DNA from 3 places in the Agrobacterium sp. LEGMi-208b genome. Region 3 is predicted to be linked to each of the others. Evidence: predicted binding sites of a transcription regulator. Region 3 holds the regulator's gene; each other region holds the start of a gene.
The links. The regulator LexA, encoded in region 3, represses DNA repair genes until DNA is damaged. The targets are predictions, from matches to a motif close to TGTTCNNNNTGTGTTCNG.
Positions count from the first base shown of each region.

Region 1: the regulator LexA is predicted to act here: its motif matches at 6,708-6,725, upstream of AC5YUO_RS12175 (ATP-dependent helicase).
Region 2: the regulator LexA is predicted to act here: its motif matches at 2,873-2,890, upstream of AC5YUO_RS04120 (energy-coupling factor ABC transporter ATP-binding protein).

Region 1 is NZ_CM183445.1:2,521,088-2,531,273, reverse strand. Features, by position in the region: gene AC5YUO_RS12200 (AsmA family protein) at 1-64, opposite strand, end outside; gene AC5YUO_RS12195 (FAD-binding oxidoreductase) at 156-1,568, opposite strand; gene AC5YUO_RS12190 (efflux RND transporter permease subunit) at 1,703-4,852, opposite strand; gene AC5YUO_RS12185 (efflux RND transporter periplasmic adaptor subunit) at 4,849-6,015, opposite strand; gene AC5YUO_RS12180 (carboxymuconolactone decarboxylase family protein) at 6,255-6,665, shown strand; gene AC5YUO_RS12175 (ATP-dependent helicase) at 6,767-9,241, shown strand; gene AC5YUO_RS12170 (glycosyltransferase family 25 protein) at 9,346-10,158, shown strand.
Region 2 is NZ_CM183445.1:812,649-822,834, reverse strand. Features, by position in the region: gene AC5YUO_RS04135 (histone deacetylase family protein) at 1-743, opposite strand, end outside; gene AC5YUO_RS04130 (biotin transporter BioY) at 769-1,332, opposite strand; gene AC5YUO_RS04125 (CbiQ family ECF transporter T component) at 1,365-1,970, opposite strand; gene AC5YUO_RS04120 (energy-coupling factor ABC transporter ATP-binding protein) at 1,967-2,647, opposite strand; gene AC5YUO_RS04115 (winged helix-turn-helix domain-containing protein) at 2,927-4,123, shown strand; gene ribB (3,4-dihydroxy-2-butanone-4-phosphate synthase) at 4,407-5,507, opposite strand; gene aroC (chorismate synthase) at 5,520-6,617, opposite strand; gene AC5YUO_RS04100 (DUF1344 domain-containing protein) at 7,045-7,305, shown strand; gene AC5YUO_RS04095 (histidine phosphatase family protein) at 7,546-8,139, opposite strand; gene fabI (enoyl-ACP reductase FabI) at 8,175-8,993, opposite strand; gene AC5YUO_RS04085 (DnaJ C-terminal domain-containing protein) at 9,125-10,186, opposite strand, start outside.
Region 3 is NZ_CM183445.1:156,625-166,810, forward strand. Features, by position in the region: gene AC5YUO_RS00795 (pyruvate dehydrogenase complex dihydrolipoamide acetyltransferase) at 1-515, opposite strand, end outside; gene AC5YUO_RS00800 (hypothetical protein) at 518-802, opposite strand; gene AC5YUO_RS00805 (pyruvate dehydrogenase complex E1 component subunit beta) at 815-2,236, opposite strand; gene pdhA (pyruvate dehydrogenase (acetyl-transferring) E1 component subunit alpha) at 2,254-3,297, opposite strand; gene AC5YUO_RS00815 (FtsB family cell division protein) at 3,451-3,768, opposite strand; gene eno (phosphopyruvate hydratase) at 4,109-5,383, opposite strand; gene kdsA (3-deoxy-8-phosphooctulonate synthase) at 5,533-6,378, opposite strand; gene AC5YUO_RS00830 (VOC family protein) at 6,378-7,271, opposite strand; gene lexA (transcriptional repressor LexA) at 7,484-8,206, shown strand; gene AC5YUO_RS00840 (glutathione S-transferase family protein) at 8,644-9,321, shown strand; gene AC5YUO_RS00845 (ComEC/Rec2 family competence protein) at 9,342-10,186, opposite strand, start outside.

The sequences.
Region 1 (10,186 bases), 680 kb from region 3:
GCAGCGCCGAAAACAGCACCACGGCCAGCAGTCCGCCCAGAAAAACCAGAATACGCCCGAGCACTGACCTGCATCTCCCTTCGCGAACGCTGCAAACCTATTCTTTTCTGCCTTAACGGCAAGCAGCCTTTTGTACCAATCAAATGTGAGAATGATCAGACAAGCCGGAACAACTTGCCCGGATTGAAGATGTTATCGGGATCGAGCGACGTTTTGATGGCGCGCATGAGATCCAGTGCATTTCCCGCTTCTTCGGCCAGAAAACTCATCTTGCCCTGGCCGATGCCATGTTCACCGGTGCAGGTGCCGTCCATGGCGATGGCGCGGCGGTTGAGACGGGCGACGAAGGCTTCGGTTTTCGCAACGCTTTCCGCATCCTTACCATCGAACAGAATAAGGACGTGGAAGTTCCCGTCGCCCGCATGGCCGACGATGGGCGCCAGAAAACCGTTCTCCTCGATATCCCGCTGCGTTTCCACCACGCAATCCGCCAACCGCGAAATCGGCACGCAGACATCGGTGGAAAGCCCGTCGAGATGCGGTGCAAGCGCCCGCGACGCCCAATAGGCATCGTGTCGCGCCTTCCAGAGCTTGTTGCGCTCGGCCGCATCGCTGGTCCAGCGGAAATCGACGCCTCCGCATTCGGCGGCGATCTCGGCGAACTGCTGCGATTGCAGCGCCGCCGTTTCCTCGGTGCCATGGAACTCCACAAAGAGCGTCGGTTTCTCCGCGTAGTTCAGGCCGGAATAGGCGTTGCAGGCGCGCACCTGCACTTCATCAAGCAATTCGATGCGGGCAACCGGAACCCCCATCTGGATCGTCATGATGACGGCATCGCAGGCCGCCTTGATACTGTCGAAGGTGCAGACACCACCGGCGATCTTCTCCGGAATGCCCTGCAGCCGCAGCGTCACGGAGGTGATGACACCCAGCGTTCCCTCGGCACCCACGAAAAGCCGCGTCAGATCGTAACCGGCGGAAGACTTGCGGGCGCGGCGGGCCGTGCGGATTTCCTCGCCATTGGCGACGACGGCGGTGACGGCCAGCACATTGTCCTTCATCGTGCCGTAACGCACGGCATTGGTGCCGGAGGCGCGCGTCGAGGCCATGCCGCCGATCGAGGCATTGGCGCCGGGATCGATGGGGAAGAACAGGCCGGTATCGCGCAGATAGACATTGAGGTCCTCGCGCGTCACACCCGGCTCCACCGTCACGTCAAGATCTTCCGCATTCACCTCAATGATGCGATTCATCCGGCTGAAATCGATGCAGATTCCACCATCAGGCGCATTCACCTGCCCTTCCAGCGAAGACCCCGTTCCGAACGGAATAACCGGCACCTTATATTGCGCGCAGACCTTCACCACGGCCTTCACGTCGTCCGCGCTCTCGGCAAAAACGACACCGTCAGGCGCCTGCAACGTCAGATAGGTGGTGGTATGGCCGTGCTGTTCGCGAAACGCCTGTCCGGTCTGGAGCCTGTCGCCGAGCTGCTGCTTCAGCACCGCGAGTGCCGACGCGATGCCCTCTTCGTTCCGCTTTCCCGCCACCACGTCTTTCAGCGCCATCGTCCGTCTCCACCGCAACATCTGCCCGTAACGGATTCGATCCGTTACGAAATTCCGTCAGGTGGTATGGGATAAGGTTAACGCTTTGTCCAGCATCGCAATTGCGCCGAACGGTAATTGGCGGCAACCCTTTTCTATTCCGCCGCCAGCAACGGCTTGTCCTCTTCCAGCGCCTTGCGGCGGGCGGCAAGTTCAAGCTCGCGATGGAGGCGGATTTCCTCATCCGCCTGCGGTTTGGCAAAGCGGGCGATCAGCAGATAGGAGACCGGGGTGATGTAAAGTGTCACCAGCGTTGCAAAACCGAGACCGCCGACGATGACCCAGCCGAGCGCGATACGTGCTTCAGCACCGGCACCCTGCGCCAGCACCAGCGGCACGCCGCCGAGAATGGTGGCGATCATCGTCATCATGACGGGGCGCAAGCGGATGCTGGTGGCCTTTTCGATGGCCTCACGCACGGTAGCACCCTGATCGCGCAGATGATTGGCGAATTCCACGATGAGAATACCGTTCTTGGCCATGACGCCGACCAGCAGCACAAGCCCGATCTGGCTATAGACATTGAGGCTGGAGCCCGTGACCAGCAGTGCGATGACCGCGCAGGCAAGGCCGAGCGGCACCGTCGTCATGATGATGACCGAACTCAGCACGCTTTCGAATTGCGCGGCCAGCACGAGGAAGATGATGGCGATGGCGAAACCGAAGGTCAGCAACATACCGCTCGAATTTTCTTCAAGCGTCGCCGCTTCACCGAGCGGCAGCAGGCGGGCGCCGGGCGGCATTACCGATTGCGAAAGTTCGTTTACCTTTTGCAGCGCCTCACCCAGCGAAACGCCGTCCTTGAGGTTGGCGGTAAAGCCGACGGAGGGAAGCTGCTGCTCGCGGTTGAGCTGCGGCGCAACCGCATTTTCCTTGAGCGACGCGATGACCGACATCGGCACGATCTTGCCGTCGCCGGTTTTCAGGAAGACGTTTTCCAGATCGGTCGGATCGTTGATCGGCCGGGTGGAGGACAGGAGCCTGACCGGGATCGCATCGCCATCCACGAAGACGTCGACAATCGAGCGGCCTTCCAGCAGCGACTGCATGGCGCGCGACAGGCCGGTGATGTCAATGCCGAGATCCGACGCACGCTCGCGGTCGATGGAAACGGAAATCTGCGCCTGATTGGGCTCATTGTCGAAACGCGGCGTGTCGAACAGACCGCTTTCTTCCATGGAAAGCAGCAATTTCTGCGTCGCCTCGGTCAGCGCCGCATAGTTGCTGCCGACCATTGCCATCTGCAGGCCGTTGCCGGCGCCGCGAATTCTGAGGCTGTTCGGCTGCATCGCATTGCCGCGCAGCGCCGGAACTTTATTAGCGGCGGCAGTGACATCGGCAGCGATCTGGTTCTGCGTGCGCTCGCGATCGGCCCAGGGGGCGAGCGTCAGCACCATGAAGCCGGTATTGGACGAACCGTTCATGCCGGTGATGGAGTAGATATTGCGGATTTCGCCACTGTCGCGCAGCGGCTGCAGGTTTTCCTCGATCCGCTGCAGCTGGTCGCGGGTATATTCGAGGCTGACGCCCTGCGGCGCGGTGACCCGCATCATGATCGAGGCGCGGTCTTCGCGCGGCGTCAACTCGTTCTGGATCATGCCGAAGGCGATCCATGACAGGCCGGAAAAGATGAGCGCGACAACGATGACGATCAGCGGATTGTTCAGGCAGGCGGAAAGCGTCGTTTTATAGGTGGAGGCAAAGACATTACCGAACCAGGCGAGCGGCCCCGTCGGTTCCTTCAGCCCCTCTTTCAGCATGCGGGAAGCCAGCATCGGGCAGAGCGTCAGCGCCACGATGGAGGACAAGCCCACCGCGAAGGCCAGCACGAAACCGAATTCGCGAAACAGGCCGCCAAGCTGGCCCGGCAGGAAGGAGAGCGGAATGAACACGGCGGCAAGTGTGGCCGTCGTTGCGATGACGGCGAAGAAAACTTCCTGCGTGCCGAGAACGGCGGCGGCCCGCGGCCCCATGCCTTCCGCCCGGCGGCGCACGATGTTTTCCAGCACGACGATAGCGTCGTCGACCACGAGGCCAGTCGCCAGAACGATGGCAAGCAGGGTCAGAATATTGACCGAGAAGCCGACCATATAAATGGCGACGATGGTGCCGATCAGCGCCACGGGCATGGTGATCGCCGGAATGAGGGTGGCGCGCCAGTCGCGCAGGAACAGATAAAGCACGACGACGACGATGATCGCCGAGAGACCGAGCGCCAGTTCCACCTCGTGCAGCGCGCCTTCGATGAAGACGGCATCGTCACTGGTCACGACGATGCGCGTACCCTCGGGCAGATTGGCCGACATGGCGTCGACGGCGGCCTTCACACCGGTCGAGATACTGAGCGTGTTCGACTGCGCCTGACGGATGACACCGAGACCGACGCCCTGCACGCCATTGGAGCGCAGCGAGGTGGATTCGTCATCCGCACCCAGCATGACGGTCGCGACGTCGCGCAGGCGGATATTGTTCTTTATGAGAAGATTGGAGAAATCCTCGGGCTTCGTCAGGCTGGCCGTGGCGCGCACGACAATATCCTGCGTTGTGCTTTTCAGCGATCCCGCCGGCACATCGAGTGCAGCGCTGGCCAGCGCGTTCGAAACATCCGTCACCGTCAACCCACGGCTGGCGAGCGCCGCCTGATTGAGATCGACGCGGAAAACCTTTTCCTGATCGCCGTAAAGCTCCACATCCGCCACACCATCGACGGCGGCAAGGCGATCGATGATTTCGTCATCCACCAGCTTGGTCAGGTCTTCCATGCTGAGCGTGGACGAGGTGACGGCAAGGCGCATGATCGGCTGGCTGTCGGAATCCGCCTTGATGATCTGCGGCTCGTCGGCATCGTCGGGCAGCTGGTTGGTGACGCGGCCGATGGCGTCGCGCACGTCGTTGGCGGCAACCGCCAGATCGACATTGTCACCGAATTCCAGCGTCACGCGGCTGGTGCCGAATTGCGAGTTGGACGAAATGGACTTGACACCGCTGACACGCGCCACCGCACCTTCGATGGTCTGCGTCACTTCCTGATCGATGGTTTCCGGCGCCGCCCCTTCATAGGTGGTCCTGACACTGATCGTCGGCCGGTCGACGTCGGGCAGTTCGCGCACTTCGACACCGACAAGAGCCGCAAGGCCGGCAACGACCAGCAGGGTGTTGAGAACCGCCGCCAGGATAGGCCGGCGCACGAACAACGCGGTAAAGGCGAGCTTGGAATCCTGACCGGAGGGCGGCTGCGTCGTCATTGGCTGGCAACCTCCTCGGGCTTCGGCTGGCTGCCGACGCGGACCGCGCCGCCTTCGCGCACGCGCTGCAGACCCTCGATCACCACAGGCTCACCATCCGCCAGCTTCGCCTTGACGAGAACGGCATCGGGATTGCGCTGCACGATCTGCACCCGCACCTTGTTCGATTTATTATCGGTGACACGCCAGACGTAGGAGCCTTCCGCATCCCACTGCACGGCCAGCGGATCGACCGAGGCATAGGTCTCGCCGGCAAAACGCATGGTAACGCCGAAGGACATGCCGGCCCTCAGCTCATCCTTCTCATTGCCGAACTTCGCCCGGATGCGGATCGTGCGGCTCGCCTCATCGACGCGGTTGTCGACGGCCTCGATCTCACCCTTGAAAGTCTCGCCGGGGCGGGAAATGGACGTCGCCTCCACCGGCATGCCGACCTTGATCGCGGTTGCGAACCGCTCGGGAGCCCAGAAATTGACGAGAATTTCGGACCGGTCATCGATGCTGACGATGGTTGACTGCGTGGTGACATTATCGCCGATATTGGCGGCGACAATACCCGCCACACCCTCTATCGGCGCAACGATGTCGCGGCGCTTGAGATTGAGTTCGGCCGTGCTCAGCGCAAGCTTGGCGGCCTCCTCGGCAATCTGCGCATCCAGCACATCGAGGCGGGAGACGGATTTCAGGTTCTTGTAGGAATTGGATTTTTCGACGGCGCTGCGCAGCGTCACCTGCGCCTTGTCGCGCTCGATCACCTGCTCTTCATCGTCGAGCCGTGCCAGCACCTGCCCCTTCACGACACGTGCGCCGGATGACGTGCGGATTTCCGAAACCGTGCCGGAAGCCTGCGGCATGACGACGACCGACTGGATCGCCTCGCCATTGCCGATGGCGTTCAGCCGGTCATTGACCGTGCCTTTCTTCACCGGGGCCGTCACCACCAGGGTGGCGTTGCCGTTGCGGCGCGCACCATCGGCATTCTGCCCTGTGGACGCACCGGCGGTCGAACCGCCGGATGCGGCGACTTCGATCGCCCCGGCAGGCGTTTTGCCAAGCCCGATCGCGGCGAGCACATTGCGGGCTTCGGGCGAATAAAAGCCCCAGAGACAGAGCCCCGCTCCCACCACGGCAACACTGACACCCACCTGTTTCCAGACCCGCATATATTTCTCCGGTTGATCCGCGCAGCATAAAGCATTCCCGAAAACGTAGGTTCCGGGACAGATGCAGTATTCCCGCTTGGCGGGGGCAAGGCAACGCACAAAACCGTTCCTTACGTAATTGTAATTTGGGGGCAATTGCCATCCGCAGCAGCCAAACCGCAATCGGGGCCACGCATTCCTGTCGCAAATATCCGCCAGTGGGCTAATCTGCCTCCAGGACGCCATAACCGGAGGAAGCCATGAGCACCGTGACGAAAACCGAAAACCCGGAAACCGATCCACGCGTCAAGGCGGTGTTCGATGATATCCGCGCCACCCGCAAATCGGATTTCATCAACAATATGTGGCTCTACCTCGCCTTCGATGCCGATCTGCTTGAAAAGACCTGGGGCGAGGTCAAGGCGGTGATGGCCACGCCCTCGGCGCTCGATCCCGTGGTGAAGGAAATGCTCTATATCGCCGTTTCCGTCACCAATGGCTGCTCCTATTGCGCCCATTCCCACACGGCCGCCGCCAAAGCCAAGGGCATGACGACAGAGCAGCATGCCGATTTGCTGCGCGTCATCGCACTTGCCGCCAAGACAAACCAGCTTGCGGTGGCGCTGCAAGTGCCCGTTGATGCCGCGTTCGACGCCGACAGGCAGGCATGAAGCGAAAAAATGCCTTGGAATGGGCGTTTTGACAGTTGATACCGGAATAAAAGCAGAACACGGTTCTGGCCTTTATATCCCGAATCACTACATTGGGCCGCATGAGCAACAGTTTTGACGATATGCCGTTCTTCGATGAAGAACCCGTGGCGCCGCGCAGGGCGACGAATAGTGCCGGTGCAGAAAGCGGCGGCGGGCTTGGCATTGCCGCCCGCGCCATGGCGGCGCGCGATCAGACGCGTGCTGCGCCCGACTATCTGTCCGGTCTCAACCCGGAACAGCGCGACGCCGTGGAAACGCTAGACGGACCCGTACTCGTGCTCGCAGGCGCCGGCACCGGCAAGACCCGCGTTCTGACGACCCGCATCGCCCATATTCTGGCGACCGGCCGCGCCTATCCGAGCCAGATTCTCGCCGTGACCTTTACCAACAAGGCCGCCCGCGAGATGAAGGAACGTATCGGCGTGCTGGTCGGCGGCGCTGTCGAGGGCATGCCCTGGCTCGGCACCTTCCACTCCATCGGCGTCAAGCTGCTGCGTCGCCATGCCGAACTCGTCGGCCTGAAATCGGATTTCACCATTCTCGATACCGACGACGTGGTGCGGCTGATCAAGCAGCTCATTCAGGCCGAAGGGCTGGACGACAAGCGCTGGCCGGCCAAGCAGTTCGCCGGCATGATCGACGGCTGGAAGAACAAGGGCCTGACCCCGCCGGATATTCCGGAGGGCGACAGCCGCGCCTTCGCCAATGGCAAGGGCCGCGAGCTTTACACCGCCTATCAGAACCGGCTGAAAACGCTGAATGCCTGCGACTTCGGCGATCTACTGATGCACCCGATCAGCATCTTCCGCCGCCACACCGATATTCTGAAAGAGTATCACCAGAAGTTCCGTTACATTCTGGTGGACGAATATCAGGACACCAATACGGCGCAATATATGTGGCTGAGGCTTCTCGCACAGCGCGCCAAGGGCGAGCCGCAGAACGTCTGCTGCGTGGGTGACGACGATCAGTCGATCTATGGCTGGCGCGGCGCGGAAGTGGACAATATCCTCCGCTTCGACAAGGATTTCCCCGGCGCCAAGGTCATCAAGCTCGAACGCAATTACCGCTCTACCGAACATATTCTCGGCGCGGCCGGCCATCTGATCGCCCATAATGAGGGCCGTCTCGGCAAGACGCTGTTCACCGAACGCAGCAGCCCTGACGATGAAAAGGTCGTGGTGCATGCGGCCTGGGATTCGGAAGAGGAAGCCCGCGCGGTCGGCGAGGAAATCGAGCAGCTCCAGCGCAAGAACCACAAGCTGAACGACATGGCCATTCTCGTTCGCGCCTCCTTTCAGATGCGCGAGTTCGAAGACCGTTTCGTCACGCTCGGCCTCAATTACCGCGTCATTGGCGGCCCGCGCTTTTATGAGCGCCTCGAAATCCGCGACGCCATGGCCTATTTCCGGCTCGTCTGCCAGCCGGCCGACGATCTCGCCTTCGAGCGGATCGTCAATACGCCGAAGCGCGGCCTTGGTGATACGACGATCCGCAATCTGCACGACTATGCCCGCGCCCGCGATATTCCGATGCTGGCGGCAGCCGCCGATATCATCGAGACCGACGAACTGAAACCGAAGGCGCGCAAGGCGCTGTTCGATGTGGTGCAGGATTTCCGCCGCTGGCAGGGCCTCTTGGAAAACACCGAACACACCACGCTTGCCGAGCAGATCCTCGATGAAAGCGGCTATACCGCCATGTGGCAGGCCGACAAGACGGCCGAAGCCCCCGGACGGCTGGAAAACCTCAAGGAACTCATCCGCTCGATGGAAGCCTTCGAGAGCATGCGCGGCTTCCTCGAGCATGTCGCCCTCGTCATGGATGCCGAGCAGAACGAAAATCTCGATGCCGTATCGATCATGACGCTGCATTCCGCCAAGGGTCTGGAATTCGACACCGTCTTCCTGCCCGGCTGGGAAGAAGGCCTTTTCCCGCACCAGCGGGCGCTGGACGAGGGCGGGCGCTCCGGCCTGGAGGAAGAACGCCGTCTCGCTTATGTCGGCATCACCCGCGCCAAGAAGCTCTGCCATATCTGGTTCGTGTCGAACCGGCGCATTCACGGGCTGTGGCAATCCACCCTGCCCTCCCGTTTCCTCGATGAACTGCCACCCGCCCACGTGGATGTGGCGGCATCCGACAGCAATTATGGCGGTTATGGTGGACGCGGCGGCTATGGCCAGTCGCGCTTCGACAAGGCGGACCCTTTCGCAAACAACTACTCCACCCCCGGCTGGAAGCGCGCGCAGCAGAACCGCAGTGACGCCACCCGCGACAATTGGGGCACCCGCTCCGGCCATGCGGTCGAACGCATCGGTTACGGTGAAAGCGGCCCGCGCACCCGCACCATCGACGGCGAGCTGGTGGCGAAATCCGTCGCCGATACGCCATCGAAATTCTTTGTTGGCGATCGCGTTTTCCACCTCAAATTCGGCAATGGCAATATTTCCGCCATCGAAGGAAACAAGCTGACCATCGATTTCGATCGTGCCGGGCAGAAACGTGTGCTGGATGGATTTGTGGAAAAGGTCTGATTCGACAACCATGAGTGCCTGAAGACCGCTTTTTCCATAGCCCGCGTCATGCCGTTGCAATAAAGGAGTTGCAGTGGGGAAGCGGAAACCGGGCGAGGACAGCTTTGTATATATTACCGAAAAGCCAGCGCAGGCTCGCCGTTTTCCTGATCAATATGGACAGCGCCACCAAACGCCTCGCGGATATGACCGCGCGCCTCGATGCCATGGGGCTCAAGGCGGAGCGTGTTCCCGGCGTCAATGGCAGGGAACTGAATTACCCGATCCCGGAATTCAGCGAGATGTCCTACATGCTCATGCATGGCCGCCGCACCTCGCCGCCGGAAATCGGCTGCTATCTCAGCCATGTCGCCTGCGCCAATAGATTCATGGAGGGCGACGCCGATATCGCGCTCATCCTTGAGGATGACGTGGTCTTCGATGACGATTTTCTCAATGCCATAGACGAGGCGGTGCTGAACGGCGGCGACTGGGATTTATTGCGGCTGACGACGGTCAGCAACGGCCGGAAATTTCCATTCCGCCCACTGTCCAATGGCCGTTCGCTCGCCATTGCGATCACGCGGGAAAAAGGGTCGGGAGCCTATCTCGTCAACCGTCGCGCCGGAAAATGGATAGCGAAACTGATTCCCATGCGGCTCGCCTATGACATCGCATTCGATCTGGAATATCTCGCGGGGCTGAAGGCGGCCTTCCTCTATCCGCTCTGCGCCACGCAGGATGCGGACGGGGAAAGCCAGATCCAGAACAATCTGCGCATCTACCGCCTGCCGCGCTGGCGTTATTTCACCGTGCTGCCCTATCGCGCCTTTCTCGAAACCAGCCGTTTCCTGATGCGGAGCATCCGCTTCGCCGTCGCCAAGGCGGGCGTTGCGATGGAACGCGGCAAGGGCAAGACCGCTCCGGCCGGTCGTTGACCGATCCGTCTTACACTTCACCGGGCGT
Region 2 (10,186 bases), 660 kb from region 3:
TCGAAACCGGCGGAGATAAGGATGAGATCGGGCGAAAAATCGGCGATCGCCGGCAGGACCCGCGATTTGAACGCCTCGCGGAAATGTTCGCTGCCGGTATTGGGCGAAAGCGGCGCGTTGACGACGTTGTTCTTCACGCCGGTTTCATGCTTGTCGCCGCTCCACGGGTAAAGCGGCATCTGGTGGGTGGAACAGAACAGCACCGACGTATCGTTCCAGAAGATATCCTGCGTACCGTTGCCGTGATGCACGTCCCAGTCGATGATGGCGATGCGCTCTGCGCCGTGCGCCTTCTGCGCATGACGGGCGGCAATCGCCACATTGTTGAAGAGACAGAAACCCATGGCCTTGGCCGTTTCCGCATGATGGCCGGGCGGGCGGGCGGCGACGAAGACATTGTCGGCAGCGCCGGTAAAAACGTCATCCACGGCCGCCATGGCAGCGCCGATGCCGGTCAGCGCCGCCTGCAGGCTTTTGGGCGAGAGATAGGTATCGGACTCGATCCGGTTGATCGCGCCATCTTCTTCGGGCACCTGGCGCATGACGGCAAGCAGATGCTCTTCCGGATGTGCCAGAAGCACCGCATCCTCATTGGCCTGCGGCGCCTGTTTGCGGTCCAGCCGCTCGAAATTCGGGTGTTCGAGCGCGATGTTCAGCGACCGCAGGCGGTCCGGCCGCTCGGGGTGGCCGGATGGCGTGATATGCTCCAGGAAGATCGGGTGCTCGTATAAACGCGTCGCCATGCTTTTCCTCCCGAAGAAAGTCTGTTCAGGCGCGCTGCGGCAGAAGCGGATAACCGGCCATCACGGCACGGCCGGCCAGTGCGGCAAGCACGGCCTTCAGCGCATCGCCCGGAATGAAGGCGAGCGAACCCATGAAGGCCTTTTCGAAACCGAGCCCGACGACCACCGCCAGATAGGTAATGCCGAAGGCATAAAGCACGACCACACCGCCGATCAGGCTGGCGACGAAGAAACCGATACCCTGCGCCAGTGCCGACTGACCGCGATGGACGAATTTTTCCGAGAGGAAGCCGGTCACGAAAACAGCTGCGATCCAGCCGATCAGGAAGCCCGTCGTCGGCGTGGTGAAGATCGAAAGACCGCCGCGCCCGCCAGAAAGCACCGGCAGGCCGATGGCTGCGATCAGGATCGTCAGCAGAACTGCAAGCGTGCCGCGTTTCGCGCCCAGCACGACGCCGGCCAGCATGACGCCGAGCGACTGCGCGGTGATGGGCACCGGAATGAAACCGAGCGTGATCGGCGGCAGAAGCCCGAGTGCGATGATGATGGCGGAAAACAGCGAAATCAGCACAAGGTCGCGGGTCGTCATGGCGCTTAAAACTCCGGATGGTTATCTGGTCGTCAGCTTTGGCCTCTGAAACCGCGCGCGTCAATGGCGTCGGCAATGGCATCGGCATCCTTCAACGTCATAATGACAAGCGGTACGATGATGGTGGCCATCCGCACCGGTAGGCCGCGTGCCCGATGCGCATCGCGCACCGCATGGTAACGGTTGACGATCTCAGGCACGAAGCGCACCACCAGTCCGACCGAGAGCCCGATATCGGCCGCCTTCACCAGCCCCAGCCTTTCCAGCGGGGCGGCGGCAAGCGCGATCTCGTCCATGAACTCTGAAATGCTGACGGTGATGGTGACGGCCGTGGCGAGGAGCGCCAGCGCCGTCAGCCGTAGAAGATTGACACTGGCATCGTGGGCCGGAAGCAGGAGATAGCTGAAGCCGGCGACGAGAAAGATGGTCAGCATCACCGGGCGCAGCCGCAGGCCGATCTCGCGGATGGGCAGCCGCGTCTCGCGCAGGATGGCGGCGGCGAGAACCACGGCGCATCCGAGAAGCAGCAGATCGCGGGTGAGGAACAGCGCAATGCTGAAACCCGCAAGCGTCAGGAGCTTGAGGCGCGGCGAAACGCGGTAGAGCCAGCCCGTGCCTTCAACGTGCAGCGATTTCATCGCGAGACCACCTCCAGATAATGCGCGACGGCCTCATCGGGGGCGGCATCTGCAATCAGGGCACCCTCATGGAAAACCAGCACGCGGTCGAAACCTTGAAGCAGCGGCAGGTCGTGGGTGATGACGATCAGCGTCTGCGACAGCGCCGCCATGGTTTTCTCGACGATGGTGCGGTTCTTGAGATCGAGCTGGTTGGTCGGCTCATCGAGAATGAGGATTTGCGGTTCCGTGACCAGCAGGGCCGCCAGCGCCGCAAGCTGCAGCTCGCCGCCGGAAAGTTCATGGGCGCGCCGCTCCTCCAGATGCGAGATGCCCAGCCGGGCGAGAACGGTCTTCACCCGGCTTTCGGTTTCCGCCTTGCCGAGACCGAGCCGCTTGAGGCCGAAGGCGACATCGTCGCGCACGATCGGCAGGATGATCTGGTTCTGCGGGTTCTGGAAGATGAAACCCACCGTCTGCAAGACCGCCTTGGCGTCCGTCACGGTATCGAGACCGTTGATCGACACCTTGCCCCCGCTCGGCTTGGTCAGCCCATTGATCAGCCGTGCAAAGGTGGTCTTGCCCGAACCGTTGAGGCCGATCACGCCGATGCGCCGTTCTGTCAGGGTGAGAGACAGGGGCTGCAAGGCTTGCCGGCCCTCGAAGGCCACGCCGGCAAAGTCGAAACGTATTTCCAAGTTTTTCATGCTCTCTCGCATAATCCACGGCGCAACGATTTCCTAGAGCGAACCACACTCCTTTCGTCATCCCGGCCTTGAGCCGGGATCCAGTCGACGCGCGTCGGCGCGGCGGGAAGAGTCTTTTCAGCCCAAGGACTTGGGCTGGCTGGATACCGGCTCAAGGCCGGTATGACGGAAAGCAGCGGGCATGACCCTGATCCCGTCATCAACAGAAGTGAAGAAAAGAACAAAAAAAGAACATTGCAATCCTGAAAAAGCCGTTCTACCTTCACGGCCATGACGATCAAGGTTTCGAACGAAGCGGCAAGGCGGATTTTTCTGGCGCGGCAGGGGCTTTCCTCTCCGCCCGGCAAGGCGCTTTCCAAGGACGGGCTGCTGCAGCTCATCACTGACCTCGGCTTCGTGCAGGTGGATAGCATCGGCACGGTGGAGCGCGCCCACCACCAGATCATCTTTTCCCGCAACCAGACCTACAGGCGCGGCCACCTGACAACGCTGCTGGAAAAGGACCGCGCGCTCTTCGAACACTGGACGCATGACGCCTCCATCCTGCCGACGGAATTTTATCCCTATTGGAAACACCGCTTCCGCCGCCGCGAGCCGATCATTCAGGAGCGCTGGCGCAAATGGCATGGCGAGGGCTTCGATGCGGCTTTCGGCGAAACGCTGGAGCGCATTGCCGCAAGCGGACCGGTTCTGGCGCGGGAGCTGAAGGAGGAGGGGCACCAGTCCGGTGGCTGGTGGAACTGGCATCCGTCCAAGACGGCGCTCGAATATCTCTGGCACACCGGCAAGCTCGCGATTGCCGGCCGCGTGAATTTCCAGAAGGTCTATGATCTGGCCGAACGGGTCATTCCCGGCGAGCATCACGAAACCGAGGTGGAGCATGCCGAATTTGTCGACTGGGCCTGCCGCGAGGCACTGAAGCGGCTGGGTTTTGCCACCCACGGTGAAATCGCCGCCTTTTTCGACCTCGTTACCCCGCAGGAGGCGAGGGACTGGGTCAAAAGCCATCGCGACGAGCTCTGCGAGGTCTCGCTTCTTGCAAGCGCTGGCGACACCGCCCGCCCGTCTTTTGCCTTCGCCGATTTCACCGCCGACCTGAGCGATGTACCGGAACCCTCCACCCGCGTCCGGGTCTTGAGCCCGTTCGACCCGCTGCTGCGCGACCGCAATCGCACGGAGCGGCTATTCGGCTTTTATTATCGCATCGAGGTCTTCGTGCCGGAGCCGAAACGGCAATATGGCTATTATGTCTTTCCGCTTCTGGAGGGTGACCGGCTGATTGGCCGTATCGACATGAAGGCGGAGCGCAAGGGCGGCACGCTGGATGTTCGTCGTCTCTGGCTGGAGCCGGGCGTGCGCGCCTCGGCTGGACGGCTGGAGAAGCTCGACGCGGAACTGGTGAGGCTGGCGAAGTTTACCGGGGTGGAGAGCGTGAATTATCTGGAGGGATGGCGGGAGGAAAATTGAGGTTTTCCGCACGGATGAGTGTGAGACAGGTGGCTGCCAGACGTAACGTTACCGATCCGCGATGCCGCAGTGTCGCGGCTTGTTTCTTCTCCCCGCCGGGGAGAAGGTGGCCCGAAGGGTCGGATGAGGGGGTGACGCTAGCGATATGCGGAGAGCTTGCCCCCTCATCCCGCTGCCACGGACTTCTCCCCGGCGGGGAGAAGAAGAATGCCGCACCCGCTCGCCTCACAATTGCGCTGTGAAGCTGGCCTAATGCGCTGTGACGCTGGACTAGCGCTCAAAATCACCCGATATCCGTCGCCGAAATCTTGATGCCGAAGCCTTCAAGCCCGACATAATGCCGCTCGCGCGTGGTCATCAGCTTTATGGAGCTGATGCCGAGATCCTTCAGGATCTGCGCGCCAAGGCCGATTTCCAGCCATTCATTCTCGCGCGAACGGGCCTGGGCATGCGCCTCGTCCGGGTCGCGCGCCTTGCGGCGTCCGGCTACCTGGCCGACGCCGACGGAACCCTCGCGCAGATAAACGATGACGCCGCGGCCTTCCTCGGCGATCTTCTGCATATAGTGCCGCACCGGCTGGCGGTCGCCGAATACGTCGTCGGCGACGTTTTCCGGATGCAGGCGCACGGGAATATCGACGCCGTCTCTGATATCGCCGAAAATCACCGCCATATGCTGCATCGGATCCCAGGGCAGGGAATAGGTCTGCGCCTTGGCCGGGCCGAAGGGCGTGTCGATGGTGAAGGCGGATTCCATCTCCACCAGCGTTTCCTTGCGCTGGCGATAGGCGATGAGATCGGCGACCGAAACATGCTTCATGCCATGTTTTTCGGCGAAATCGAGGACCTGCGGGCCGCGCATCACCGTACCGTCGTCATTCACCAGCTCGCTGATGACGCCGATGGGCGGCAGGCCGGCGAGCCGGCAGAGATCGACCGCCGCTTCGGTATGGCCGGAGCGCATCAAGACGCCGCCCTCGCGGGAAATCAGCGGGAAGATATGGCCCGGCCGGGTGAAATCGGATGCGCCGACATTGGGGTTGGCAAGGTTGCGCACCGTCAGCGTGCGGTCGTCGGCGGAAATGCCTGTTGTGGTGCCATGCTTGAAATCGACGCTGACGGTAAAGGCCGTCGTATGGGCGCTGTCGTTTTCCGCCACCATGGCGTTGAGGTTCAGCCGCTTGGCTTCCTCACGCGGCATGGGCGCGCAGACGATACCCGAGGTGTGGCGCACGATCAGCGCCATTTTTTCGGGCGTGCAGTGAACCGCCGAAATGATCAGATCGCCTTCGTTCTCGCGGTCGTCATCATCGGTCACGACAACGATTTCACCCGCTTCGAAAGCGCGGATGGCGTCGACAACGCGTTTCTGGTCGTAGGCCATGGCGATCCTCCCTTATTTCAAACGGCCAGTCTGGCCGCGATCCCTCAGATAATGGTCGGCGACGGTGCAGGCGATCATCGCCTCGCCGATGGGCACGGCGCGGATGCCGACGCAGGGGTCGTGGCGTCCCTTGGTACGCACATCGACGTTGTTGCCATCGGTATCGATCGACAGGCGCTCCGTCAGAATGGAGGAAGTGGGCTTGATGGCGAAACGGGCGATGACGGGCTCGCCGGTCGCGATGCCGCCCAGAATGCCGCCGGCATGGTTGGAGAGGAAAATCGGCTTGCCGTCATTGCCCATGCGCATCTGGTCGGCGTTCTCCTCGCCGGAAAGCTCGGCCGAGGCAAAACCTTCGCCGATTTCCACGCCCTTGACGGCGTTGATCGACATCAGGCTGGAGGCGATATCCTGATCGAGCTTGGCATAGATCGGCGCGCCGATACCGGCCGGAACGCCTTCCGCCACCACTTCGACAACGGCGCCGATGGAGGAGCCTGCCTTGCGAATGCCGTCGAGATAGTCTTCCCACACCGGCACCATGGCTGCATCCGGGCAGAAGAACGGGTTCTGGTCGATCTGATCCCAGTCCCAATTGTTACGGTTGATTTTGTGCTTGCCGATCTGCACCAGCGCGCCGCGCACGTTGAGGCTCGGCACCACCTTGCGGGCAATCGCACCGGCGGCGACACGCGCCGCCGTCTCGCGTGCCGAGGAGCGCCCGCCGCCGCGATAATCGCGAATGCCGTATTTCAGATCATAGGTGAAATCCGCATGGCCGGGACGGAACCGCTTGGCGATCTCGCCGTAATCCTTGGAACGCTGGTCGGTATTTTCGATCAGCATGGAAATCGGCGTGCCTGTCGTGATCATCGTCTCGCCGTCCTCATCCAGCATCACGCCGGAGAGAACTTTTACGACGTCATCCTCGCGGCGCTGGGTCACGAAACGGCTTTGGCCCGGTTTGCGCTTGTCCATCCAGTGCTGCACCTCGGCAAGGGTGAAGCGGATGCCGGGCGGGCAGCCATCCACCACGCAGCCGAGTGCGGGCCCGTGGCTTTCTCCCCAGGTGGTAACGCGGAAAAGATGACCGAAACTGTTATGCGACATAGTTCTCAAAACCGGAAAACAGGGCGCCTGCGGTGAGCGCCGTTTAAAACAAGCGGATTTGTCTTAGTGGAAAATCCGGGCAAGGCAAAAGCCTTTCTTTCTCAGCGATGGGATAAGTGCGGTACGCACGACGACGATACGTCTCCTCCGGGAACAGGGATGAGGGCGGGGTGGCGATTCGGGGCCGGCCAAAGACGTTTTTCGAAATGACGAAAATGTAAAAGCGCCGTCGTTTTCCACGTTAATCCGGAGTTTTCCAATATTGCTGCGAAATGCGGTGTAAAAATCACTAACGGCTTGAACACGATCCCAAATCCGTTCATCAATTGGGCCGAAAATGTCATGGTTGCGGGCAATTTCCGCCACATTCGAAAGGCAATTCTTCATGCATGTAAGGTTTTCACGCAAATCCACGAAAGCTAGATCGATGCGTATGATGATTGCCGCCCTTCTGGCCACCGCCAACCTCCTGATGCCCATCAATGGCTTCGCCCAGAGCGTCGACGTGGAAGGCACGATCAGCAAGATCGATGCGAACGGCCTGAGCATTACGCTGAGCGACGGCAAGACCTATCGCGTGCCGGAAGAGTTCAATTTCGAAGGTCTGAAAGCGGGCGTGAAGGTCGTGGTTTTCTACACGGAAGTGGATGGGAAACGCGTGGTCGACGATCTTCAGGTCGTTGAGTAAATTCCCAGGCAGTAGTGGTATCCACCCTCATTCCTGTGCTTGTCACAGGAATCCAGTCGACGCGCGTCTGCGCGGCGGGAGACTCCTTTCAGCCCAAGGACTTGGGCTGGCTGGATTCCTGTGACAAGCACAGGAATGAGGGAGTTCTCTGAAAAACCGGCCAGATTGAAGTCGCCCGCTGCTATTGATTTTTACGTCGCGACTCTTTTCGCGATTGAGCCAGCCGTTGCCGCACTTCCCTCACGAAATCCACTCCGCCGTATTCCGATCAATCTCGACCTTCAATATCCGGTCCTGCGGAATCTGCGTCCTCGACGCCTCATCCTTGTCCATGCCGGACACCAGCCGGAAGATCGAGCGGATGACGCCGCCGTGGCAGACGCAGACTGTCGGCCTGTCCACGGAGGAGAGCCATGCGCCAATGCGCCAGGAGAGGATTTCATAGCTTTCGGCATCCTGGCCGGGGGGAATGAAATCCCATTTATTGGCCTTGCGCGCCTTCACCCGGTCCGGGAATTCTTTCTTCAGTTCCGGCAGGGTCTGCCCCTCCCAGTCGCCGAAGGAAACTTCGATCAGGCGATCGTCGGTGCGATAGGCGAGCGGATCGAGGCCCATCGCGCCGCGCATCAGTTCCATGGTCTCGCGCGTGCGTCCGAGCGGGCTTGCCACGTAATCGAAATCCGTGGCCTGTTCGCCCAAAAGACGGGCGAGAAGCCTGCCATTGCCGACCGCCTGCTGGCGGCCGAAATCATTGAGCGGAATGTCTTTCTGGCCCTGAAGCCGGCGTATCGCATTCCAGTCCGTTTGTCCGTGCCGGATCACATAGACGAGCAAGGCGATACCCCTGTTTCAAGCATATCCGCCGGTGGTCAGTCCTTCACCACCGAAATATCGGGCGCATCCACCGCCTTCATGCCGATGGTGTGGTAACCGGAATCGACATGGTGGATTTCGCCGGTCACGCCGGTCGAAAGGTCGGACAAGAGGTACAGCGCCGACTTGCCGACTTCCTCGATGGAAACGGTACGCTTCAGCGGCGCATTATATTCGTTCCACTTCAGAATATAGCGGAAGTCGCCGATGCCGGAAGCGGCAAGCGTCTTGATCGGGCCGGCGGAAACGGCATTGACGCGGATGCCGCGATTGCCGAGGTCGACGGCGAGATAACGCACGCTCGCCTCGAGTGCGGCCTTGGCCACGCCCATGACGTTGTAATTCGGCATGACCTTCTCGGCGCCGTAATAGGTCAGCGTGATGATCGAGCCACCGTCATTCATGACCGGCTCGGCACGCTTGGCAACGGCGGCCAGCGAGAACACAGAAATATCCATGGTGCGGTTGAAATTGTCGCGGCTGGTATCGAGGTAACGGCCGGTCAGCTCGTCCTTGTCGGAAAAGGCGATGGCGTGCACGACGAAGTCGATCTTGCCCCAGTGCTTTTCCAGCCCGGCAAAAACCGCATCGATCGTCTCGAGATCGGTCACGTCACAGTGACCGGCCATGAAGGCGCCCAGTTCCTGCGCGAGCGGCTCGACCCGCTTCTTCAGCGCGTCGCCCTGCCAGGTCAGCGCAACTTCCGCGCCCGCGTCGGCACAGGCCTTGGCGATGCCCCAAGCGATGGAACGATTATTGGCGACACCCATGATGAGGCCGCGTTTGCCAGCCATGAGGCCGGATGCCTGAGCCATTTTATGCTCCCTAATACTTTTGATCGGTCCTGCCTATGGCATAGGCTGCAATCCTGTTCAAGATTGCCAAAGATCATCAACTGTTAGGGAGCGTAACAAAGGGTGCGTTGTCCCGGCTATTCGCAAAACTTTCACAAATAAAGGCCTTCGCGCATATGCCGCATCAGGTCGGTCACTTTTTCATCCGGCTTTTCAAGCAGGACGATGCGCAATTCGATGACGAGATCGCCTTGTCCGCCCTTGCCGTCGGCGAGGCCCTTGCCGGCAAGCCTCAGCACACGGTCCGAGCCGGACCAGGCCGGAATGGTGATGTTTTCCTCGCCGAGCGGCGTCCTGACTTTCGTTTCGCACCCCAGAACCGCGTCGCCGAGCGATATCGGCAGCGTCGTGTGAATATCGAAGCCACGAAGGGCAAAGGCATCGTCGCGGGCGGCCAGCAATGTCACGGCGAGGTCGCCGCGCGCCATGTTGGGAAGCTTCAGACCCTGTCCCTTCAGCCGCACAACGTGTCCGTCCGTCATGCCCGCTTCAAGCTGGAAACGAACCTCGCGTTCGTCGGCAAGCGACACGGTCATCCACCTGTGCTCCAGCAGATCGGCGACCGTGACGGTGGCTTCCGCGGTAATGTCAGGCGCTTTTTCGGGAGCCGGCTGCGGCGTGCGGAACCGGCGCACGAGAGCGCTGAAGAGATTGGCGGCGAGCGATGTGGGTGCTGTCCTGTCATCGCCGGCGCCGGGCTGGGCGGTCTCGCCGGCGCCATCGCTTTTTGCAGCACTTGCGGCGGCCTTTGCGGCCTCCGCCGCCTGCTGCACCTTGGGGTCGTTCTGCGCTTCCGCACCAAAAATCCGCTCGACGATATCTTCGGCGGTTTCCGCCTTGGCGTCGGTTTTCTGGCCGGTCTGCGCCCGGTTGCGGGCATCGGCGCGGGCCAGTTCCTCCATCAGCTTTTCGGCGGCCTTGGCGCGCTCGGCGGCTTCGCGCGCGGCTTCCCGCTGCTGCATGATGGTTTCGCCGCGCTGCTTCTTCTCGGCCGCCTTGCGGGCCTGGTCGTAGAGATCGCGTTTTTTCGGGTCTTTAAGGAGATCATAAGCCTGCCCGATCTCGGCGAATCGCGCCGAAGCATCGGGATCGTCGCGATTGGCGTCCGGATGGACGGTTTTCGCCTTCGTGCGCCAGGCGGCCTTGATTTCCTC
Region 3 (10,186 bases):
ACGATGCGGCCATGCGGGCCGGAACCAGAGACGGACGAAAGGTCGAGACCGGCTTCCTTGGCAAGACGGCGGGCAAGCGGTGAAGCGAAGATGCGCTCGCCGGACTTTGCAACCGGGGCCGGCGTGGGAGCAGCAGCCTGCACAGCAGCCGGTTGCTCAGCCTTGGCCGGAGCAGCCTCTTGTTTCGGTGCTTCTGCCTTGACTTCCTGCTTCGGCGCCTCGGCCTTGGCCGGGGCGGCAGCACCGCCCTTTGCCGCTTCGGCGACATCCTCGCCATCAGCGGCGAGGATTGCGATCAGAGCATTGACCTTGACGGCTTCGGTACCAGCAGGAACGACCAGCTTGGCAACGGTGCCCTCGTCCACGGCTTCCACTTCCATGGTCGCCTTGTCGGTCTCGATCTCGGCGATCACGTCACCGGGTGCGACCTTGTCGCCTTCCTTGACCAGCCACTTGGCCAGATTGCCCTCTTCCATCGTCGGAGAAAGGGCAGGCATGGTGATGTTGATAGGCATGACTAGTCCCCCCAAACGAGATTATATTGTTCCAGCTCTTCAGGATGTTCCGCCAGCCGATCCAGCTGCGACGGCGAGACCTCGATATATCCGGCGACATCGTTCAGCCATTCGCTCACGGCGCCGATGACGCCGATATACTCACGCGGGACACCGGCAATCACATCGCCTTCACCGTCATTGATAACAGCCCAAAAGACGACGCGCTCGAACTGAGGAGACCCTTTGGAACCTAGAACACGATACCAATTTTCAGTTGCGGGGAGGATTTGTTTTATTTTACTCAAAATCACCTCCCCTTATTTGTAGCAGACGGTTTTGACAGCCTGAACGACTTCGTCAACATTCGGCAGAGCCAGCTTTTCGAGGTTTGCCGCGTAAGGCATCGGAACATCCTTGCCGGCGATCGTCAGGATCGGCGCATCGAGATAATCGAAAGCGGCGCGCATGACCTGGTTGGCGATGAAGTCACCGACCGATGACTGCGGGAAACCTTCCTCGACGGTCACCAGACGACCGGTCTTCTTGACCGATTCGATGACGGTGGGCAGATCCATCGGGCGGATGGTGCGCAGATCGATCAGTTCGACATCGATACCGAGCTTTTCGAGTTCCGCAACCGCCTTGATCGCGTAGGTCATGCCGATGCCAAAGGAAACGATGGTCGCATCCTTGCCCTTGCGGTGAATGCGTGCCTTGCCGATCGGCAGCACGAAATCATCGAGCTTCGGCACTTCGAAGCTCTGACCGTAGAGAATTTCATTTTCCAGGAAAATGACCGGATTCGGATCGCGGATAGCCGCTTTCAGCAGACCCTTGGCATCGGCTGCCGTGTAAGGCATGACGACCTTGAGGCCCGGAATATGGCTGTACCATGCGGCATAACATTGCGAATGCTGCGCGCCGACGCGGGCAGCAGCACCGGACGGACCACGGAACACCATCGGTGCGCCCATCTGGCCGCCCGACATGTAAAGCGTCTTGGCCGCCGAGTTGACGATCTGGTCGATCGCCTGCATGGCGAAGTTGAAGGTCATGAATTCGACGATGGGGCGCAGGCCCGTCATCGCAGCGCCGACGCCGATACCGGCAAAACCATGCTCGGTGATCGGGGTGTCGATGACGCGGCGCTCGCCGAATTCCTGCAGCAGGCCTTGAGTGATCTTGTAGGCGCCCTGATATTCGGCGACTTCTTCACCCATGACGAAAACTTTTTCGTCGGCGCGCATTTCTTCGGCCATGGCGTCGCGCAGTGCTTCACGCACCGTCGTCATCACCATTTCCGTGCCTTCAGGAATGTCAGGATCGGCTGCGACATCAATCTTCGGCGCGGCCGGAACCTTTGCGGCTTCCTTGTCAGCGCTCGGCTCCTCAGTCGCTTCGCGGGTCTTGCCGCCGGCGGCGTCCGAACCGGAATTTGCGGCTTCGGCCTTCGGCTCTTCCTTCTTGGCAGAGGAAGAAATGTCGTCGGCGCTTTCGCCTTCCTGAATGAGCACGGCGATCGGCGTATTGACCTTGACGCCTTCGGTGCCGGCATCGATCAGCAGCTTGCCGATCACGCCTTCGTCCACGGCTTCCACTTCCATGGTCGCCTTGTCGGTCTCGATCTCGGCAATCACGTCGCCGGAAGTGACCTTGTCGCCTTCCTTTTTAAGCCATTTGGAAAGCGTGCCTTCCTCCATGGTCGGGGAAAGGGCGGGCATAAGAATTTCTACAGGCATGGGTTTCCCTTTCCCGATCAGAGCAGAATGTCGGTGTAGAGCTCGGAGACATCCGGCTCGGGGTCGTTCTGGGCGAAGTCGGCGCTATCGGCGACGATATCACGGACATCCTTGTCGATGGCCTTCAATTCGTCTTCGCTTGCCCAGCCATGGTCCAGAAGCCGTGCCTTGACCTGCTCGATCGGGTCATGTTCGGAGCGCATCTTCTGCACTTCGTCCTTGGAGCGGTATTTCGCCGGGTCCGACATGGAGTGACCACGGTAACGGTAGGTCAGCATTTCCAGGATGATCGGGCCTTTGCCGGAACGGCAATGTTCCAGCGCCTGGTCGGCGGCGGCCTTGACGGCGCGCACATCCATGCCGTCCACCTGAACGCCGGGGATGCCGAAGGACTGGCCGCGCAGCGAATAGTTCGACTGGGCGGTGGCGCGGGCGGTCGAAGTGCCCATGGCGTAACGGTTGTTCTCGACGATATAGATGATCGGCAGTTTCCAGAGAGCAGCCATGTTGAAGCTCTCGTAGACCTGGCCCTGGTTGGCCGCGCCGTCACCGAAATAGGTCACGGAGACATTGTCGTTGCCGCGATATTTGTTGGCGAAGGCGAGACCGGTTCCAAGCGAAACCTGCGCGCCAACGATGCCGTGGCCGCCGTAAAAATGCTTCTCCTTGGAGAACATGTGCATGGAGCCGCCCTTGCCCTTCGACAGGCCGCCCTTGCGGCCTGTCAACTCGGCCATGACGCCACGCGCGCTCATGCCCAAGGCGAGCATGTGGCCGTGGTCGCGGTAAGCGGTGATAACCTGATCGCCTTCCTTCTGCGACATCTGCATGCCGACAACGACGGCTTCCTGGCCGATGTAGAGGTGACAGAAACCACCGATGAAGCCCATGCCGTAAAGCTGGCCTGCCTTTTCTTCGAAACGGCGGATCAAAAGCATTTCGCGGTAAGCGTGAAGCTCTTCGTCCTTCGAGAAGTCCGGGCTGTTCTTGCCGGTGAATTCGGTTGCGGACTTTGCCGTGGTCTTGCGGCCGGATACGGTCGCTGGTTTTCGCGGCGCCATTCATCCCTCCCTGAGTTGCCGTTTGAATGGATAGAGTGGCGCGTACCATATGCAAGAAAATGCCATGCAGCAATGCTTTAAACGCATGGCACATATTCACGCTAAGATGCTGTGAATAAATCAAAAATGTTAAATTAACCTGATTTCGGTTAATTAGAAATATGTGTTCATGATGACGATTTCATCCGTGCGGGACATATTCAGCTGGTAGCGGGAAATCTCGTCGATCATGTCGCGCTCAAGCGAACCGTCGCTCAGCAATTCCACCTGCCGCTCCAGCGCCACGCGCGCCTGCGTCAGCTTGGCAAGCTCAGCCGTCCGGGTAATACGCTGCCGCTCCAGCCGCTCCGTCGCCTGCAGGCCGAAGTCGCCATGGATGGAATGATAACCGAAATAGGAAAGAAAAGCGATCGTGATGGCCGGAACGATCAAACGGCCGAATCGTCTTTTTTTATGATGTCTGGTCCACATGCCGGAGAGAAGCCTTAAAACGCATAACCTTTGAGTCTCAAGACTAAGCCGGATTGTTTAACTATCCGTTGACCTTAAATTGCAATCGGCAAGTGGGCATGAAAAAGCCCGCCGGAGGGCGGGCTGAAAAAGGCGGCGATGTCAGATAAATCTCGTCATGCCGGACTTGATCCGGCATCCAGCCACGGCGCGTCTGCGCCGTGAGAGGAGTCTCTCGCGATCAAGGACTTGATCGCGCTGGACCCCGGATCAAGTCCGGGGTGACGGAGCGAGGATGGTATCCATCGCCCCTCAAACGAGCCCACCAAGCTGGCGGAAGACATCGCGGAATCCGGGCGAATTACCCGCGCAGGATCGAACGACCGGCGTAAGCAGCCTGCGGGCCCAGCATTTCCTCGATGCGGATCAGCTGGTTGTACTTTGCGAGCCGGTCGGAACGGGCAAGCGAACCGGTCTTGATCTGACCGCAGTTCGTGGCAACGGCGAGATCGGCAATGGTGGAATCTTCCGTTTCGCCCGAACGGTGCGACATGACGGCGGTGTAACCGGCCTTGTGCGCAGTTTCGACCGCATCCAGCGTCTCGGACAGCGAACCGATCTGGTTGACCTTGACGAGGATGGAGTTGGCAACGCCCATCTTGATGCCGTCACGAAGACGCGCCGAGTTGGTGACGAAAAGATCGTCGCCGACCAGCTGGCACTTGTTGCCAATCAGATCGGTGAGCGCCTTCCAGCCGTCCCAGTCGTCTTCAGCCATGCCGTCTTCGATGGAGATGATCGGATATTTGGCAACGAGTTCGGCCAGATATTCAGCCATCGCGCCGGATTCCAGCGTGCGGCCTTCGCCTTCGAGAACGTATTTGCCATTCTTGAAGAATTCCGTCGATGCACAGTCGAGGCCGACATACATGTCTTCGCCCGGACGATAACCAGCCTTTTCGATCGACTTCATGATGAAATCGAGTGCTGCCGGTGCGCTTTCGAGACCGGGGGCAAAACCGCCTTCGTCACCGACATTGGTGTTGTGACCCTGAGCGGACAGTTCTTTTTTCAGCGTGTGGAACACTTCCGAACCCATACGCACGGCTTCGCGGATGTTTTCCGCGCCAACCGGCAGGATCATGAATTCCTGGAAGTCGATGGGGTTATCGGCATGGGCGCCGCCATTGATGATGTTCATCATGGGAACCGGCAGCAGATGCGCGTTAGGGCCACCGACATAACGGTAAAGCGGCAGGCCGGACGCTTCAGCCGCAGCCTTGGCGACGGCAAGCGAGACGCCAAGGATGGCGTTGGCGCCGATGCGCGACTTGTTCGGCGTGCCGTCAAGCGCGATCATCGTCTGGTCGATCTGGATCTGGTTTTCGGCATCGAAACCGCCGATGGCGTCGAAGATTTCCGTATTGACGGCTTCTACCGCCTTTTCCACGCCCTTGCCGAGATAACGCTTGCCGCCATCGCGCAGCTCAACCGCTTCATGCGCGCCGGTGGAGGCGCCGGACGGAACGGCCGCACGGCCCATGGAGCCGTCTTCGAGATAGACATCGACTTCAACGGTCGGGTTGCCGCGGCTGTCGAGGATTTCGCGCGCGATGATATCGGTAATGGCAGTCATGGTCTCTCCCTTGGGAATGGAACAGATATTTTCCGTCGCCTGTCTTAGACGATGGCGAAGAAATTACAATGACGGCGGGCGGCAGAAACGGCCCGCCCGCCATTAAAATCGATTGGCACGGACCGTGCCCGCCGTAGCGCCCCCGCCCCTCAGGCTTTGGTGATGGCGTCGAAAGCAAGCAGCTTTTCCAGCAGCTTCGGCATGTCCTTCAGATGCACCATGTTGGGGCCATCGGACGGTGCATTGTCCGGGTCCTCATGGGTTTCGATGAAGAGGCCTGCGACGCCGACAGCAACCGCCGCCCGCGCCAGAGTCTCGACGAATTCGCGCTGGCCGCCCGTTGAGCCGCCCTGCCCGCCCGGCTGCTGAACCGAATGCGTGGCGTCAAAGACAACAGGCGCACCGAGCGAAGCCATGATCGGCAAGGAGCGCATGTCGGAAACAAGCGTGTTGTAACCGAAGGAGGCGCCGCGCTCGCACAGAAGCACATTCGGATTGCCGCTCTCATTCAGCTTGGCCAGCACGTTTTTCATGTCCCAGGGGGCGAGGAACTGGCCCTTCTTGACATTGATGACGCGGCCGGTTTTCGCGGCGGCGACGAGAAGATCGGTCTGGCGGCTGAGAAAGGCCGGGATCTGCAGCACATCCACCACTTCGGAAACGATGGCGCACTGTTCTTCGGTGTGAATGTCGGTCAGAACAGGAAAGCCGAATTCCTTCTTGAGATCGGCGAAAACCTGCATGGCGCTCTCAAGGCCGATGCCGCGCTTGCCGGAAAGCGAAGTACGGTTCGCCTTGTCGAAGGACGACTTATAAACGAGCCCGATCCCCAGCTTGTCGCAAAGCTCCTTCAGAACGCCAGCGATCATGAAGGCATGTTCCCGGCTTTCCATCTGGCAGGGGCCGGCGATCAGGGAAAATCGCTCTGTATTGGAAAAGGAAACCGAATTGGCGCCGTCGCCGGCGGTGACTTTGAGATTGTTCGTAACGCTCATCATTTTTCCTCGAAGGCGAAGGCAACGCCCTGACCGGGTGCTGCGGACACCACCAGACGGCCGTCCGCTTCTGCGCTGGAGACGCCATTAGCAGTAAGCACCGCTTCTGTCACGGCAAGATCGTCAACGGAAAAGACGATGCCCGCGCCGTGCAATCCGCCGCCGCTCCACTTATTGGCGTTCACGGGGGCATTTACGGGTTCATCGCCGAAGGCCGGTTTTCCGGTTAGTCTTATGCGTGCATTGCCGGTTGCGAAAACCACATCACCATCCGCAGACAGCGTGCCGGCACAGCCAAAAACCGTTTCGATCAGCCGGGGCGAATCCACATCACCGCCGTAAGACAGCACGATCTCGCATAGCCCGGTAGTGCCGTTGGCATGCCGCTCCAGCGCCACGCGGTCACCCGGCAGGGCCTGCAGCCGCTCACAACTAAACAGGAAGAAATCCGCCGCCGGCCCACTTGCCGCAAAGGCGAGCCGAAAGGCCGCCTCGCTTTGCGAACCGTCCGGCATCTTGACCGGACGTGAAAATTCGAAGACTTCGCCCGCCGAAAAACCGGAGGCAACGAATCTGCCATGATCGGCCAAAGCGTCCTCCGTCGCGGCGACAAGAGCGGAAAACCCCTCCTCTCCGGCATGATTGCGGAAGGCATGGTCCCTTGCGGTGAACACATCTCCCCTGCCGATTGAGGCGATATACTTATCCGGCTCAGCAATTGCTAGGGGCTCCAGATAGGTGCCGTCTGAGAAAAAAACGCAGGCATTCTGGGTGCCGAAGGGGTGGAGAGCGGTGGGCGCGACCGTGAATCCAAGGCTCGCAAGGCGATCTGCGGCAAGCGTAAGGACCTTCACGGGCAGAACGAGGTGGTCGACACGGTGGGGCTTCGTCATTGTCGTGCTTCCTGCTTGTCAAGTCCGGCAGGACCATGCCGAACAGTCCGGACCGCAGAAAAGCACAATTGTGCGCTTTCAGGCAAATCATCAAAACAACAGATAGCGGCTTCACGAAATTTTAGGGGATTGCGGAACACATATGGAACATATAGTGTTCGTTCTGTATTTGTTTCGCGACTTCAACGACGATTCTCAAGGGTGTTTTCCTCATGCTCACGCGCAAACAGCAGGAATTGCTTCTCTTCATTCATGAAAGAATGAAAGAGTCCGGCGTGCCGCCCTCCTTCGATGAAATGAAGGACGCACTCGATCTTGCCTCCAAATCCGGCATCCACCGGCTGATCACCGCACTCGAGGAGCGCGGCTTTATTCGCCGGCTACCTAACAGGGCGCGGGCGCTGGAAGTGATCAAATTGCCGGAGGCCTACACGCCGGGTGCGAGGCCGCAGCGCGGCTTTTCGCCGAGCGTCATCGAGGGCAGCCTCGGCAAGCCGAAGACGCCGGAACCGGCCCCCGCCCCCAAGGCGCCAGCCAATGATCTCGGCGGCGCCGTCACCGTGCCGGTCATGGGCCGCATCGCCGCCGGTGTGCCGATTTCCGCCATCCAGAACAACACACATGATGTGGCCGTGCCGGTCGACATGCTGGGTTCAGGCGAGCATTACGCACTTGAGGTCAAGGGCGACTCGATGATCGAGGCCGGCATTTTTGATGGCGATACCGTCATCATCCGCAACGGCAATACGGCCAATCCGGGCGATATCGTCGTGGCGCTGGTGGATGATGAAGAAGCGACCCTGAAGCGTTTCCGCCGCAAGGGAGCCTCCATCGCTCTGGAAGCGGCCAATCCCGCCTATGAGACCCGTATTTTCGGACCAGACCGGGTGAAGATCCAGGGTAAGCTGGTTGGGCTGATCCGCCGTTATCATTAATTGGCGGCCTTTTTTCGCTGTGAGCGTCATCGGAAAGATGACGCTCCCTTTGAAACATCGCGGTTTGCCCGCTGGAACGATGCGGCTTTGCAGAGGTAAAGAGAGATCATCCAGAGGATCGGCGCGTCTTTTGTCGTGAAGGGTGGTTCCGGCTTCATGCCAGATGTTTTCGTTGTGGTGCAGGCTGCGGCAAAATGGGAGCTGGTTGAGACCATGGACAATGGGCATCCTTCGTTTCGTTAAGCAGGTATGCAGGTTATCAGTCTCTTCGCGGAGTGTTCCGCTGTCGGTCTCCGGGCGGTGACGTGGATGTCGGTCCTTCTCCCTGCCCTCACCTTCCCATTTATCAATGCGGCTTATGGGAGCCATGGATTATTTGCGATATTCCAAGGCCCATCCGCCGTTATAGAAATGCGCGTCATATCGGGGAGCACGCCATGTACGATCTTTATATCGCCAACAAGAACTATTCCTCATGGTCGCTGCGGCCCTGGATATTGATGCGCACGCTCGGCATCGCCTTCGATGAAAAACTCGTTCCCTTCGGCGAAGGCGTTTCCTTCTCTACCTTTTCCCCGACCGGCAAGGTGCCCTGCCTTGTCGATGAGGGCGTGACGGTTTGGGAATCGTTGTCGATCGCCGAATATCTGGCGGAAAGACACCAGGGCGTCTGGGCGAGCGACAAGCAGGCAAGGGCCTGGTCTCGTTCGGCGGCGAGCGAAATGCATGCGGGTTTTTCCTCGCTGCGCAATCTCTACCCCATGTCGGTCGGCATTCGCGTAAAACCGAAGGGTGGCGATGCCGGGCTTGCGGCCGATATAAAGCGCATCGATGCGCTGTGGAGCGAAGGTCTCGCGAAATTTGGCGGGCCTTATCTTGCGGGCCAGAAATTCACGGCGGTCGATGCCTTCTTCTGCCCGGTGGCCTTTCGTTTCCAGACCTATGGGGCGGAACTTTCGCCCGCGGCAAAAGCCTATTGCGACCGGCTGCTTGCCCTTCCCGCCATGCGCGAATGGTACGAGGCCGGACTGAAGGAGACATGGCGCGACGCGGCGCATGAAGAGGAAATCGGCGGGATCGGCGATATGACCGCGGATTTGCGCATCAAGGCCTGACGATCCATGCTGGCGGCACTTTATTGCGATGCCGCCAGCAACCGGGTCACGGCATCAGGCAGGTCGTGTTCAAAGCGGCCGCTTTTCCAGTCGTAATAGCGATGTTCGCTCCAGGGCCTGTCCATTCGGGCGATTGCGGCGCCCAACCTGCCGACCACCCCTGCCTGATCGCTGTCTGCGAAGTCCAGCTCCAGCGAACCGAGCCGCCGCAAAATATCGCGGTTCAACAGGAGCGCGCCCGAGCGGCATTGGGAGAAGGAGGTTCTGCGAGAGACTATAACGATATCGGCGATATCGCAGGCCTTTCCAGCAAAGCGGCCGTCTTCCAGAACGATGATCCATTCGCCGCTTCCCGCGCGCGCTGCGCACCATATGCCTTTGCTGCAGGTAAAAACACCGGCTTCGGCGTCTCTAAGGGCCACCGTCATCCGCCGGGCGACAGCGCTCATCTCTTTCGGATCGAGCTTCGCCTTCGTGGTCAAAGCCACTTTGGTTGTCGTGGTCTCGCTCTTGAGAAAGACCGGCGGCACAGGCTGTTCCGGCAAAAGCAGCGCCCTTTGCCACTGACCATAAACGAAACCCTGCGGCTGAGCTTTTGTCGTGTAGACTTTGCCGTCCGCCAGCAGCGCCACCAGCTCGCCATCCTCATGAACGAGCAGATCAGGCGGGTTGCGATAGGCCGCGGCGGCCGACAGGCCAAAGGCGAGGAACAGAAACGGCATGCCGAGAAGCGCAAGCCGGCTGCGCAGCAATGTCAGCAGCAGAAAACCAGCCGAAGCGAGACCCAGAAACCAGTCATGGGGTCGTCCCGTTGCCGCACTTCCTCCCCAGGACGCCACCTCCTGCGCAACCTCGATGACGAGGG